DNA from 4 places in the Paraoerskovia marina genome. Region 1 is predicted to be linked to each of the others. Evidence: riboswitches for the same ligand, from Rfam matches in the RefSeq annotation. Region 1 holds a riboswitch; each other region holds the start of a gene.
The links. A riboswitch is a leader RNA that binds a small molecule or an ion and turns the genes downstream of it on or off. The one in region 1 is predicted to bind thiamine pyrophosphate.

Region 2: linked by a shared signal. The riboswitch ahead of thiO (glycine oxidase ThiO) and the one ahead of tenA (thiaminase II) in region 1 are both predicted to bind thiamine pyrophosphate.
Region 3: linked by a shared signal. The riboswitch ahead of BLU20_RS08200 (ECF transporter S component) and the one ahead of tenA (thiaminase II) in region 1 are both predicted to bind thiamine pyrophosphate.
Region 4: linked by a shared signal. The riboswitch ahead of thiD (bifunctional hydroxymethylpyrimidine kinase/phosphomethylpyrimidine kinase) and the one ahead of tenA (thiaminase II) in region 1 are both predicted to bind thiamine pyrophosphate.

Annotation. Positions count from the first base shown of each region.
Region 1 covers NZ_LT629776.1:1,200,523-1,203,881, forward strand. The annotation lists gene BLU20_RS05390 (NAD(P)/FAD-dependent oxidoreductase) at 1-1,110, shown strand, start outside; tRNA gene BLU20_RS05395 (tRNA-Leu) at 1,211-1,287, shown strand; TPP riboswitch at 1,500-1,623, shown strand; gene tenA (thiaminase II) at 1,613-2,326, shown strand; gene BLU20_RS05405 (oxygenase MpaB family protein) at 2,381-3,253, shown strand; gene BLU20_RS05410 (glycoside hydrolase family 3 N-terminal domain-containing protein) at 3,256-3,359, opposite strand, start outside.
Region 2 covers NZ_LT629776.1:2,591,910-2,595,268, forward strand. The annotation lists gene guaA (glutamine-hydrolyzing GMP synthase) at 1-1,133, opposite strand, end outside; gene thiE (thiamine phosphate synthase) at 1,181-1,828, opposite strand; TPP riboswitch at 1,924-2,027, shown strand; gene thiO (glycine oxidase ThiO) at 2,017-3,174, shown strand; gene thiS (sulfur carrier protein ThiS) at 3,171-3,359, shown strand, end outside.
Region 3 covers NZ_LT629776.1:1,836,766-1,840,124, reverse strand. The annotation lists gene aspS (aspartate--tRNA ligase) at 1-1,717, opposite strand, end outside; TPP riboswitch at 1,903-2,009, shown strand; gene BLU20_RS08200 (ECF transporter S component) at 2,083-2,748, shown strand; gene BLU20_RS08195 (ABC transporter ATP-binding protein) at 2,745-3,359, shown strand, end outside.
Region 4 covers NZ_LT629776.1:2,113,340-2,116,698, forward strand. The annotation lists gene BLU20_RS09505 (quinone oxidoreductase family protein) at 1-132, shown strand, start outside; gene BLU20_RS09510 (hypothetical protein) at 129-377, shown strand; gene thiD (bifunctional hydroxymethylpyrimidine kinase/phosphomethylpyrimidine kinase) at 385-1,242, opposite strand; TPP riboswitch at 1,234-1,330, opposite strand; gene BLU20_RS09520 (SDR family NAD(P)-dependent oxidoreductase) at 1,377-2,273, opposite strand; gene pheT (phenylalanine--tRNA ligase subunit beta) at 2,270-3,359, opposite strand, start outside.

The DNA.
Region 1 (3,359 bases):
GAGATCACGCCCGAGATCGGCGACGCGTACGAGATCAGCTACGACGAGCTCGTCGTGAGCCTCGGCTCGGTCTCGCGCACGCTGCCCATCCCGGGACTCGCGGAGCAGGCGATCGGCTTCAAGAACGTCGAGGAGGCCGTGTCCGTCCGCAACCACGTGGTGCACCAGCTCGACCTCGCGTCCAGCTGCTGGGACGCGGACGAGCGGCGCCGGATGCTCACGTTCACCTTCATCGGTGGCGGCTTCGCCGGCATCGAGGCGCTCGCCGAGGTCGAGGACATGGCCCGCGCCGCGCTGAGCCAGTACGAGTCTATCGACCAGGCCGACCTGCGCTTCGTCATGATCGAGGGCGCCGGGCGGATCCTGCCCGAGCTCAGCGAGCCGATGGCGGAGTACGCCCTCGAGCAGCTGAAGGAGCGGGGCATCGAGTTCCACCTCTCGACCTTCCTCAGCTCCTGCGTCGACGGCCACGTGGTGACGTCCACGGGTGTCGAGTTCGACTCCAACACCATCGTCTGGACGGCCGGTGTCAAGGCCAACCCGGTGATCGGGGAGTCTGACCTGCCGACGGACAAGATGGGCCGCCTGACCGTCAACGCCAACCTGCAGGTCGTCGACGAGGACGGCGTCGTCGTCCCCGCCGCCTGGGGCGCCGGCGACTGCGCCGCGGTTCCCGACCTGCTGAACCCGGGCGCGTTCTGCCCGCCCAACGCGCAGCACGCGATCCGTCAGGCCACCCAGCTCGGTGACAACCTGGTCGCGTCGGTCGAGGACCGCCCGCTGGTCCAGTACAAGCACAAGAGCGTCGGCGTCGTCGCGTCGCTCGGCCTGTACAAGGGCGTCGCCGAGCTCTTCGGCGTCTTCAAGTTCAAGGGCTTCCCGGCCTGGGCCGTGCACCGCACGTACCACGGCTACGCGATGCCGACCTGGAACCGCAAGATCCGCATCTTCATGGGCTGGTTCGACCAGTTCGTCATGCGCCGCAAGACCGTCTCGCTCGGGTCGATCCACGACCCCCGTGCGGCGTTCCGCAACGCGTCGCTCCCGCCGAAGCCGAAGGACGACGCGGCTCCGAAGTCCGACAAGGACGCGGTCGGCGCGGGCAAGTAGTCCTCGGTGGGCGTGACGCCCACGCACGCACGCACGACGGCGGGGGCGGACCTGGACGGGTCCGTCCCCGCCGTCGTGCGTTAGTCTCACGACGAGCATGGCCCCCGTAGCCCAACTGGCAGAGGCAGCCGACTTAAAATCGGCCCAGTCCGGGTTCGAACCCCGGTGGGGGCACCACCAGGCCCTGCCGGAGAGCGCGGCCGCGCTCGACGCCGCCGGCGTCCGCGCGGAGGCAACGGTCCGGGAGGACGAGGGGACCACGCTCGTCCTGCGGCGCGACGGGCCGAGGGCGCTGATGCTCCTCGAACGACTGGCCGCGGGCGACGCGTAGGCGGCGTCCCACGATGCGACCGGTGCGTCCGCCACGGGCGCCCCTTGCTACGGTCGAGACACACCACGCGGGGAATCTCTGTCCGACACCGTCGGCCGGGACTGAGATGGGCGGGAGAACCGTCCGGACCCGTTGAACCTGATCTCGCCAGAACGAGCGGAGGAACGTGGCATGACTGCCGTGACCCTTGAGAACGACCAGACGACGCCGGTAGCGGCGTCGGAGTCCGGATTCACCGCAGAGCTGGGGCGCCGGTACGCGCACCTGTTCGAGGACTTCTACCAGCATCCCTTCCTGTCGGGCCTGCGTGACGGCACGCTCGCCCCCGAGAAGGTGCAGCACTACGTGGGCCAGGACCACCAGTACCTGAGCGCGTACGTCCGCTGCTACGGCCTGGGACTGACCCTCGCCCCCGACCGCGAGTGGATGCGCTACTTCCACGAGCGCACCGGATTCCTGCTGGACGACGAGTCCGAGGCACACCTCGCGCTCTGCGCGCGTCTCGGGGTGACCTACGAGGACGCGCAGGTGGAGCGTCTCGCGCCGAGCGCCAAGGCCTACGTCGACCACATGATGGAGGCGGGCCGCGACACGCTCGGCACGCTCCTCGCCGCGCTGCTGCCCTGCCCGTGGACGTACATCTGGGCCGCGGACCGCTATGCGCACGCGGAGCCGATCCAGGACGACCACCCGTTCGCCGGGTGGTGGCGGTTCTACGCCGACGACTCGTGCCTGCAGATGCTCGAGGAGATGCGGGCCAAGCTCGACGCGGTGGCGGCTCAGGCCGGGCCCGAGGAGCGCGCACGCATGGAGCTCGCCTTCGAGCTGAGCGTGCGCCACGAGATCCGGTTCTGGCAGATGGCCTGGTCCCTCGAGACCTGGTGACCCGGTGCCTCGGCGGGGACCCGCGAACGGTCCCCGCCGAGGCAGACTAGGGGGATGAGCCCCGTCGAGACGCTGCGCAGGACCTCCGGACGCGCCCTCTTCGCCCGGGTCGGCGGCCCGGACGGCCACGAGGAGCGCGAGCGCATCCACGCCACGGCCGGACCGCGGCAGTTCGCGCAGGACTCGGAGATCGCGCGCGTCCACGGCGACGCCTCGATGTTCGTCGGCGGTGTCCGCGCCCTGCTCCTGCAGTCGCTGCACCCGCTGGCGATGGCCGCGGTCGCCGCGCACTCCGGATACCGTGGCGACCCGTGGGGGCGCCTGGCCCGGACGAGCACGTTCCTGGCGGCGACGACGTTCGGCACGGTCGAGTACGCCCGCCAGAGCATCGACGTCGTCCGCACGGTCCACGCGCGGGTACGCGGCACGGCGCCGGACGGACGCGCCTACGCCGCCGACGACCCGTGGCTCCTGCGCTGGGTGCACCTGGCCGAGGTCGACAGCTTTCTCACGGCGCACCAACGTTTCGGGCTCCGCCCGTTGGACGCCGCCGGGTGCGACGCGTACCTCGCCCAGGCCGCGGACGTCGCACTCCGCCTGGGGGCCGTCGACCCGCCCCGGTCCCGCGCGGAGGTCCGTATCGCCTGGCAGGAGTTTGGTCCAGAGCTGGGTGCGACCCAGGAGTCCGACGACGTCGCCCGGTTCCTGCTCGCAGAGCCCCCGCTGCCTCGCGCGGCGCGCGGGCCCTACGCGCTCCTGGGTGCTGCCGCGTACGGTTCGTTGCCCCGATGGGCCCAGCGGGAGATCACGGCGCCCTGGCCCGTACGGGGCGACCCCACCGTGGTGCGGGTGGGCGGGCACGTCGCGACCCGGGCGATCCGGTGGGCGCTCGCGGGGGACCCGCCGCCGGCTCGACCCGTCGACTGACCTCAGCCCGTGGCGGCGATCTGCTCCTTGGCTGCCAGGACCCGAGCAGCCGACTCGTCCACGCGCTCGGCGAAGTCCGGGTCTTCGGCGGCGCGCTCGGCGATCG
Region 2 (3,359 bases), 1.4 Mb from region 1:
GGCTCGATCAGGGAGAACTGCAGGTCGTCCGGCAGACCGCCCACGTTGTGGTGGCTCTTGATGTTGGCCGCACCCTCGCCGCCGCCGGACTCGACGACGTCGGGGTAGAGCGTCCCCTGGACGAGGAACTCGACCTCTTCACCGTGCGCACCGGCGTCCGCGACGACGTCGCGTGCGGCATCCTCGAAGACGCGGATGAACTCGCGGCCGATGATCTTGCGCTTGGTCTCCGGGTCGGTCTGGCCGGCGAGCGCGTCGAGGAAGCGCTGCCTGGCGTCGACCACCATGAGCTTGACGCCCGTGGCGGCGACGAAGTCACGCTCGACCTGCTCGGCCTCGTCGGCGCGCAGCAGACCGTGGTCCACGAAGACGCAGGTGAGCTGGTCGCCCACCGCCTTCTGCACCAGCGCCGCGGCGACGGAGGAGTCGACACCGCCGGAGAGGCCGCAGATCACGCGCTTGGTGCCGACCTGCGCGCGGATCGCCTCGACCTGGTCGGCCACGACGTTTCCGGGTGTCCAGTCGGGAGCCAGCCCTGCGCCGTCGTACAAGAAGTGCTCCAGCACGGTCTGGCCGTGCGCGGAGTGCTTGACCTCGGGGTGCCACTGCACGCCGTAGAGACGACGCTCCGTGTCCTCGAACGCCGCGACCGGGGAGCCGGCCGACGTCGCGAGCACCTGGAAACCCTCGGGGGCCGCGTGTACGGAGTCGCCGTGGCTCATCCACGTCGTTTGGTTGGCGGGCGTGTCAGCAAGCAGCGCACCTGCCTCGCACACCTCGACCTCGGTGCCGCCGTACTCACGCTGACCGGTCTGGGCGACGTCGCCGCCGAGCGCCGCGGCCATCGCCTGGAACCCGTAGCAGATGCCGAGGACGGGGACGCCGGCCTCGAAGAGCTTCGGGTCCACGAACGGCGCACCGTCGGCGTACACGGACGACGGACCACCCGAGAGGATGATCGCGGCCGGGTCCTTGGCCAGCATCTTCTCGACCGAGAAGGTGTGGGGCACGATCTCCGAGTACACGCTCGCCTCGCGCACGCGACGCGCGATGAGCTGGGCGTACTGCGCGCCGAAGTCGACGACGAGAACGGGCCTCGGGGTGGTCACGGGGACGTCAGGCGTGGCTGTCACGCACCCAGGATAGTTGCCGCGCCAGCGTGCCGCGGACACGTCCGGATTCAGGCCGGGAGACGCTCCCGCAGAGCGCGGGCCGCCGCCTCGGGGTCGGCGGCCTCGGTGACGGCGCGTACGACGACGATCCGCTCGGCCCCGGCGTCGAGCACCTCGTCGAGGCGCTCGCCGTCGATCCCGCCGATGGCGAACCAGGGTGTCGACGGCCGGGAGTCCGCGACCTCTTGGAGCAGATCCAGCCCGACGGCGGGGCGACCCGGCTTGGTCGGCGTCGCCCAGAGCGGGCCGACGCAGAAGTAGTCGACGTCGGGGTCGGCCTCCGCGGCTGCCGCCTCGACGGCCGCGTGCGTCGACCGCCCGAGCAGGACGTCCCCGCCGAGCAGTGCGCGCGACCCGGAGACAGGAAGGTCGTCCTGGCCCGTGTGGAACACCGGCGCACCGACCAGGCTCGCGACGTCGGCACGGTCGTTCACGCACCACAGCGCACCATGCTCCGTCGCGACCGCTGCGACGATCTCCTGCAGCTCCAGCTCGCGCCGCACGTCGAGCGTCTTGTCCCGGAGCTGGACGACGTCCACGCCTCCCCGCAGGGCCGCGTGGAGGAACTCCTCGAGGTCGCCGCGCTCCTCGCGTGCGTCGGTGCACAGGTAGAGGCGTGCAGCGGCGAGTCGGGCGCGAGCGTCTGCGGAGGTCATGGGCGCGAGCCTATCGACCAACATTCCCGCGGTCGCCGTGCGAGTCGAGTCGCGCCTGCCCCGCGCCACCTGGTCCGTCGCTCATCGCGCTACGCTGACCCCTGCACGGGAGCCTCGACCAGAGGCTGAGAGGGCGATCTGCCGACCGTCGAACCTGATCCGGGTCATGCCGGCGATAGGGAGCAACGATGAGCAAGCACAGCGACGTCCTCGTGGTCGGCGCCGGGATCATCGGACTGACCGCGGCCTGGCGGGCGGCATGCCGCGGCCTGAGCGTCACGGTCCTCGACCCCACCCCACGCGACGGTGCCAGCATGGCGGCGGCCGGGATGCTCGCAGCGGTCTGCGAGGCCGACTTCGGAGAGCCCGAGCTGGCGGCGATGAACGTCGACTCGGCAGCACGCTGGCCCGACTTTGCCGCAGAACTCGAGAAGGCATCACGTCTCGACGTCGGACTACGCCAGACCGGCACGCTCACCCTGGCCTTCGACCCGGACGACCTCGCCGAGACGCGGCGGCTGATCGACCTGCAGCACCGCTGGGGGCTGGTGTCGGAGGAGATCTCGACGGCGCAGGCGCGCCGCATCTCCCCGCTCGTCGGCCGCGTCGCCGGCGGAGCGTGGATGCCGGACGACCACCAGGTCGACCCGCGGGCCACCACCCGCGCGCTCGACGCGGCCGCCCGAGCGGCCGGCGCAGTGGTCGTCGAGTGCCGAGCCGTCCGGCTGACGTCTGCGTCGGGCCGGGTGGTCGGTGCGGTCGACGCGGCGGGCGTCGACCGCACCGCCGACCTCGTCGTCGTCGCGGCAGGGGTCTCGTCCACGGGCCTGCTGGCGACCGCAGGGATCCACGCGCCGCTGCGCCCCGTCAAGGGCATCACGCTCCGACTGGCCGCGGAGCCCTGGTTCGACGTCGAGCCGGTGGTGCGCGCCCGCGTCCAGGGACGGGCGGTGTACGCCGTGACACGGGTCGCCGACGAGTCAGGGTTCCGCGAGGTCGTGATCGGGGCGTCGAGCGACGAGAAGCCCGACGACCGGCGGGTCGAGGCAGGATCGGTCTTCGCCCTGCTCCGCGACGCCCGCGCCGTCCTGCCAGGCATCGACGAGCTCGACCTGCGCGAGGCGAGCCCGCGTGTCCGCCCCAGCGCCCCGGACAACCTTCCCTACCTCGACGCGAGCGTCGACGGCCTGCTCGTCGCCACCGGTCACGGACGCAACGGCATCCTGCTCACCCCGCTGACCAGCGCCGTCGTCGACGCCACGCTCGACGAGACAGACCTGCCCGACGTCGTCGCGCCCGCCATGATGAACCGTCACACCCGCATCCGGACCGAGGAGGCCTCATGAGCACCGACATACCGACCGCCGTCGTGAACGGGGAGCCGTACCCGCTGGCGGAACCGACCGACGTCGCGACGCTGGTGCGTGGCATGCTGCCGAACTTCGTCGCCAACGGTGAGCCTCGAGGCGTGGCGGTCGCGATCGACGACGCCGTGCTCCCCCGCTCCGCATGGAGCACCACGCATCTCGCC
Region 3 (3,359 bases), 640 kb from region 1:
GCGTGATCGGGGCCGGGGCCTGGGTCAGCGGGTCGAACCCGCCGCCCGACTTCGGGAACGCAATGACGTCCCGGATCGAGTCGGACCCCGTGAGCAGCGAGACGATCCGGTCCCAGCCGAACGCGATCCCGCCGTGCGGCGGAGCCCCGAACGCGAAGGCGTCGAGCAGGAAGCCGAACTTCTCCTGCGCCTCGGCCTGACCGATGCCCATCACCTCGAAGACCCGCTCCTGCACGTCTCGACGGTGGATACGGATCGAGCCGCCGCCGATCTCGTTGCCGTTGCAGACGATGTCGTAGGCGTACGCGAGGGCCTCGCCGGGGTTCTGCTCGAACGTGTCGACCCACTCCGGGGTCGGCGACGTGAAGGCGTGGTGCACGGCCGTCCAGGCTGAGCTGCCCAGGTCGACGTCGTCGTCCTGGCCGGCAGGCTTGAACAGCGGCGCGTCGACGATCCAGACGAACGACCACGCGTTCTCGTCGATCTGGCCGGTGCGGCGGGCGATCTCCAGGCGAGCGGCGCCGAGCAGCGCCCGCGAGTCGTCGACCTTGCCGGCGGCGAAGAAGACCGCGTCGCCGGGCTGGGCGCCGGTCGCCTCGGCCAGGCCCGCACGCTCGGCGTCGGAGAGGTTCTTGGCCACGGGCCCGGCCAGCGTCCCGTCCTCGGCGAACGTGACGTACGCGAGACCGCGCGCGCCGCGCTGCTTGGCCCAGTCCTGCCACGCGTCGAACTGACGGCGGGGCTGGGACGCCCCGCCGGCCATGACGACGGCACCGACGTAGTCGGCCTGGAAGACGCGGAACGGTGTCTCGGCGAAGTACTCGGTGAGCTCGATCAGCGGGTTGCCGAAGCGAAGGTCGGGCTTGTCGCTGCCGTACAGGCGCATCGCGTCGGCGAACGTCATCCGCTGGATCGGGCGCGGGATCTCGACGTCGATGAGCTTCCAGAGCGCGACGAGGATCTGCTCGCCGAGGTCGATGACGTCGTCCTGCTCGACAAAGCTCATCTCGACGTCCAGCTGGGTGAACTCCGGCTGGCGGTCGGCACGGAAGTCCTCGTCGCGGTAGCAGCGCGCGATCTGGTAGTAGCGCTCCATGCCCGAGACCATGAGCAGCTGCTTGAAGAGCTGCGGCGACTGCGGCAGCGCGTACCAGGAGCCCGGCGCGAGGCGCGCGGGGACGAGGAAGTCGCGAGCACCCTCGGGGGTCGAGCGCGTGAGGGTCGGGGTCTCGATCTCGACGAAGTCCTGGGCGTCGAGCACGGCCCGGGCGGCCTGGTTCGCCTTCGACCGCAGGCGCAGGGCTCGCGCGGGCGTCGGGCGTCGCAGGTCGAGGTAGCGGTGCTTGAGCCGTGCCTCCTCGCCGATGGTCTCGGTGCCGTCGAGCGCGGTCGAGACCTGGAAGGGCAGCGGCGCGGACTCGTTGAGCACGACGACGTCGCTCACGACGACCTCGACCTCTCCGGTCGGCAGGTTGGCGTTCGCGTTGCCCTCCGGTCGCTGCGAGACCTCTCCGGTCACCTGGAGGACGAACTCGCTGCGCAGGGGGTGGGCGACGGCCTCGTCGCGAATGACCACCTGGGCGATGCCCGAGGCGTCGCGCAGGTCGATGAAGGCCACGCCTCCGTGGTCGCGGCGGCGGTCGACCCACCCGGTCAGGGTGATGGTCTGGCCGATGTGCTCGGCCCGCAGTGAGCCGGCCGTGTGGGTGCGAAGCACGGAGGGGTCCTTCCGGATCGGGGGGTGGTGGGCGGCTGCCCCGGGGGGTCTGCCGCGAGCGCCGCGTGGCGCACCGCGACAAGTCTAGTCGGTGTCCGGGCGGACTCCACCGCTCGGCCCGTTCACAGGGTGGGACGGGCGGGGTCGCAGATTGCCCGATTCGTCGCGCGGCTCTAGGTTGGCCTCACTAGCCCCCGGGGTGCGCTCGCGCGCTGAGATTGCGGAAGATCCGCTGACCCGTGGAACCTGATCTGGTTCGTACCAGCGAAGGGAGCAGGGCGACGTCGGCCGTTGCGCGCCGTCAGGGTGCGCGCTGTCCGGGGTCTTGCTGCGTCCACCCCCGGGGCCGACGCAGGGAGATGCTTGTGGACCAGGATTCGCAGTCGTACGCGACGGAGCCGTCGACCGGGGCGGGCGGGGCACGTCTGGAGCGGCGGTCCTCCGGCCTGCACACCACGGTGCTGCTCGCCGTCCTCGGGGTGGTCTTCGGGTTCGTGTTCTGGGTGGCCGACCAGATCTACGGTCCGCTGCACCTGGCGCTGGGGCCCTTCGGGACGCTCGCGGAGAACGTCCTCGCCGGGGCGTGGATCGTCGTGGCCCCCCTCGCGGTGTACATCGTGCGCAAGCCGTTCGTGGCCGTGGTCGCGGAGATGCTGGCGGCCGCCGTCGAGCTCGTGGTGTTTGCCTCGCCGTTCGGGCCGATGATCCTCGTCATCGGACTGGTCCAGGGTGTCGGGGCCGAGCTAGCGTTCACCCTGACGCGGTACCGCCGCTACGGCTGGGGCGTGTTCGTGCTCAGCGGGGTCACCGCGGCGGTCGTGACCTTTGCCTACCAGTGCGTGGCGAACGGGTACCTCGGACAGGACTACCTGGTGCTCCGCCTCGGTGTCCAGATCGTCTCGTGCATCGTGCTCAGCGGGTTGGCGGCGAAGTTCATCGGCGACCGTCTGCTGCGCACGGGTGTACTGGACAACTACCCGATCGGCCGCGAGCGCCGCCGCGGGGCAGCTGCGGCGGGGGTGACGGCGTGACGTCGTCGGACCTCGTCGTCGAGCACCTGGACGTGCGGTTCCCGGGGGAACCGACGTCCGTGCTCCGCGACGTGTCGTTCCGGGTGCGGTCCGGGTCGAGCCTGCTCGTGGTCGGCCCCTCGGGGTCCGGCAAGTCCACCCTCGTCGCGGCTCTCGCGGGGATCGTCCCGCACACGGTGGACGCGGATCTCCACGGCCGGGTCGTGATCGGTGTGCCCGGTGCGTGGGAGCGGGGGCCGCGGGCGCTGGCCGGGCACCTGGGGCTGGTGCAGCAGGACCCGCTGGCACAGGTGTGCCTCGACTCCGTCGACGCCGAGGTGGAGTTCGCGCTCGAGAACCGGGAGTGGCGCGTCGAGGAGATCGGGCCGGCGGTGGCGCGCGCGTTGGACGCGGCGGGCGCGGGCGGGCTCGCCGGTCGACGGACCGGCACCCTCTCGGGCGGACAGTGCCAGCGCGTCGCGACGGCCGCGGCCCTGGCCCCCTCGCCGGCCGTCCTGCTCCTGGACGAGCCGACGGCCCTCCTGGACCCCGAGGCGGCGCGCGCCGTCGGCGCGCTCGTCGGGCGGCTGGCCGCCGGCGAGACGACGACCGTCGTGGTCGAGCACCGCCTC
Region 4 (3,359 bases), 910 kb from region 1:
GTCAACGACGGGACGCTGCAGGTCCGTATCGGTGCCACCTACCCTCTGTCCGACGCCGCGCAGGCGCACCGGGACCTCGAAGGGCGGAACTCGACCGGAAAGCTCGTCCTGATCCCCGACCACGGCGCATGAGCTGGAGCTGGGTGCCGCCCCGCGAGGGCGAGGGCGGCCCGTCCCCCGCGCTGCGCCGGGCCGTCACGGTGCTCGGTGTCCTGTTCACCGCGGTCATCGCGCTGTCCTACGTCGTCTCGGCACAGGACCGCGCCACCCGGGCGTGCGCCATCGACGCCCCCGCGGGTGCAGAGGTGAGCGCGGAGTGGCAGTGGTGGCCTCCCGGTCACGCGTGCGTGTACGACCAGGAGACGACGCAGGTCTGACCCCGCCCTAGACCGGCACCTGCGCATGCAGATGGTCGATCGGGCCGTTCCCCGAACCGACGGCGAGTGCGTCCGCCGCCTCAAGCGCTCCCGAGATCCAGGTCTTCGCCTCGCGCACCGCCGACTCCCAGTCGTCGCACCGCGGTCGCAGGGCCGCGAGCGCCGACGACAGCGAACAGCCGGTCCCGTGGACGTTGGACGTCTGCACCCGGGGAGCACTGACCTCGGTCACCACACCCTCGGGCGTGACCAGGGCGTCGGGAGACCCCGGCCCGAGCAGATGCCCACCCTTGGCGAGGACGACCACCGACGCACGTCGTGCGAGCTCGACCGCCTGTTCGAGGACGGCCGACCAGGTCGTGGCGGTCTCCTGCCCGACGAGAACCGCGAGCTCGGCCATGTTCGGCGTGACGAGGTCGACGCGAGGCAGCAGGTCGACCACCGCGCGCTCGGCGCCCGGGTCGAGAAGATGGTGACCGCTCGTGGCGACCATCACCGGGTCGAGCACCACCCATCGTGGCTGCACTCGGTCGAGCCAGAGCCCGATCTCCTGCGCGTACCCCTCGCTCGCGACCATCCCGATCTTGACCGCGTCGACCGCCACGTCGTCGCTCACCGCCTCGAGCTGGCCCACCAGCACGTCGACCGGCGGGAGGTGCACCGCACGGACCCCGTGCGTGTTCTGCGCGACGACCGCCGTCACCACGGCCATGCCGTAGGCACCGTGGGCCGCGAACGACTTCAGGTCGGCCTGGATCCCGGCGCCGCCCGTGGGGTCCGTGCCGGCGATGCTGAGGACCCGGGGCCTGCTCCCGGGCGGGTGTTCGCGCGTCTGCTGCGGCGAACGGTCGGAGGCGTGCGTCATGAGGGACATCCCTTCGCGAGTTCGAGCTCGATCAGGTTCGACGGGTGTGCTCTCAGTCCGCGCGTCGCGGACACCCCGTGTCACGGCGGCCAGACTAGCGCGACCACGGCGCCGGGTCCGTCGTCGTCCGGGTGCTAGCGGGGAGGCAGTCCGGCGGGCATCGGGTCGTCGTCGCCCCACGGGCGGACCCGGAGTCGTCGCGCGTCGCCCACGGCGCGGCCCGCGGCGGCGGCGGCGCTCAGCGTCCGCGGGTCGTCGTGCGTGACCCGGAGGTAGGCGCCGGACCAGTCGTCGAGCTCGCCCCGTGCGATCGCCCGCACCATCTCGACCAGGTCCTCGACCGGCGTCCATTCCGTGCGGTTCGCGTGCAGCGGCATCGCGGCCGTCATGTCGGTGCGGACGCTTCCGGGCGACACCTCGAAGACACGCAGCCCGTGCGGCGCCCCCGCGGCGTGCAGGTGCGCACCCATCCGGACCAGCGCCGTCTTGCTCGCGTTGTACGCGCTCGATCCGACCATCTCGTGGGTGCTGGCACCGGACGCCAGGTCGACCACGCGTCCTCCCCCGCGGGCGATCATGCCCGGGACGACGGCACGGCTCATCTCGAACGCGCCGCGCAGGTTGGTCTCGACGACGTGCCACCACTCGTCGGGGTCTGCCTCCCACAGGGGCACCTCGGCGTCGATCACCCCCGCGTTGTTCACGAGCAGGTCGACGCCTCCCCACGCTTCCTCGACCCTGGCCACCGCGGCGGCGACGGCCGCGCGGTCCAGGACGTCGGCGACGACACCGATGACGGAAGCACCCGTCGTCTCCCGGACCGACTCGACCGTCTCGTGCACGCGCTGCGCGTCACGACCGAGCAGCGCGACGGCGTGTGTGTCGCTCGACCCGTCGGGCACTGCGAGCCCTTCGGCGACCGCGCGCCCGATTCCCCGGGTCGCCCCGGTCACCAGCACCGTCCGAGCGGGCGGAACGGCTCCCGGGTCCGTCCACGCCGGAACGTCCCCGGGAACGGGCCGCGCCGTCATGCGCGCAGGGTCGCGCCGGTCTGCTCCTGCGCGGCCGCGACGGCCGCCCGGCGAACCTCGACGACCTCGTCCGCCGAGAGCGTCCGGTCCGCGGCACGGAGGCGCAGTGCGAACGCGAGCGACTTGCGGCCCTCGCCGAGCTGCTCGCCACGGAACACGTCGAAGAGCTCGACATGCTCGAGCAGGTCGCCTGCGCCGTCGACCAGTGCCTGACGCACCTGGTCGGCAGGAACGGACTCCTCGACGACGAGCGCGAGGTCCTCCTTCGCGGCCGGGAACGTCGACACCGGCCGGGCTGCGAACGGCTCTGCCTCGACGGCGTCGAGGAGGACGTCGAGGTCGACCTCGAACGCGACCGTGCGTGCGGGAAGGCCCAGGTTCTCGAGCGCCTTCGGGTGCAGCTCGCCCGCATGGCCGACCACCGTGCCGTCGACCAGGCTGAGACGTGCGCACCGCCCCGGGTGCCACGGTGCGTGGTCGGTGTCGGGCGTGACGACGACGTCGACGCCGACCCGGTCGGCGACGAGCCGCGCGCCCGCCAGGGCGTCGGTCCAGTCACCGGCCCGGCCTGGTCCCCACCACCCGCGAGGATCGGCGTTCCCGGCCACGACGCCGGCGACCCGGCGTGGCTGGGCCGGGACCGCCGCGGCGAGCACCGCGAGCTGGTCCTCCGTCGGGCGAACCCCGCCCGGCAGCTGTGGCGCCGCGGGCGCTCCGTCCTCCGGGCGCGTCACCCGTCCGATCTCGTAGAGCGCGACGTCGTCGTTCCCCCGCCCGAGGTTGCGCCGGAGCGTCTCCAGCAACGTACCGAGGAGCGACGTCCGCATCTCGGGACGGTCGCCGGCCAGCGGGTTGGCGAGGCGCAGCGCGCGACGGCGCGGATCATCGGCCGCAAGACGCAGTGCGTCGTGCTGCGCGGGGTCGACGAACGGGTACGACAGCGTCTCGACGTACCCGGCCTCGGCGAGGCTCCGCGCGACGGAGCGCCGAAGCTGCTGCGTCCTGGTCAGACCACGACCTGCGGGCGCGGGCGGCAGGACCGACGGGATCTCGTCGTACCCCACGAGCCGGGCCACCTCCTCGACG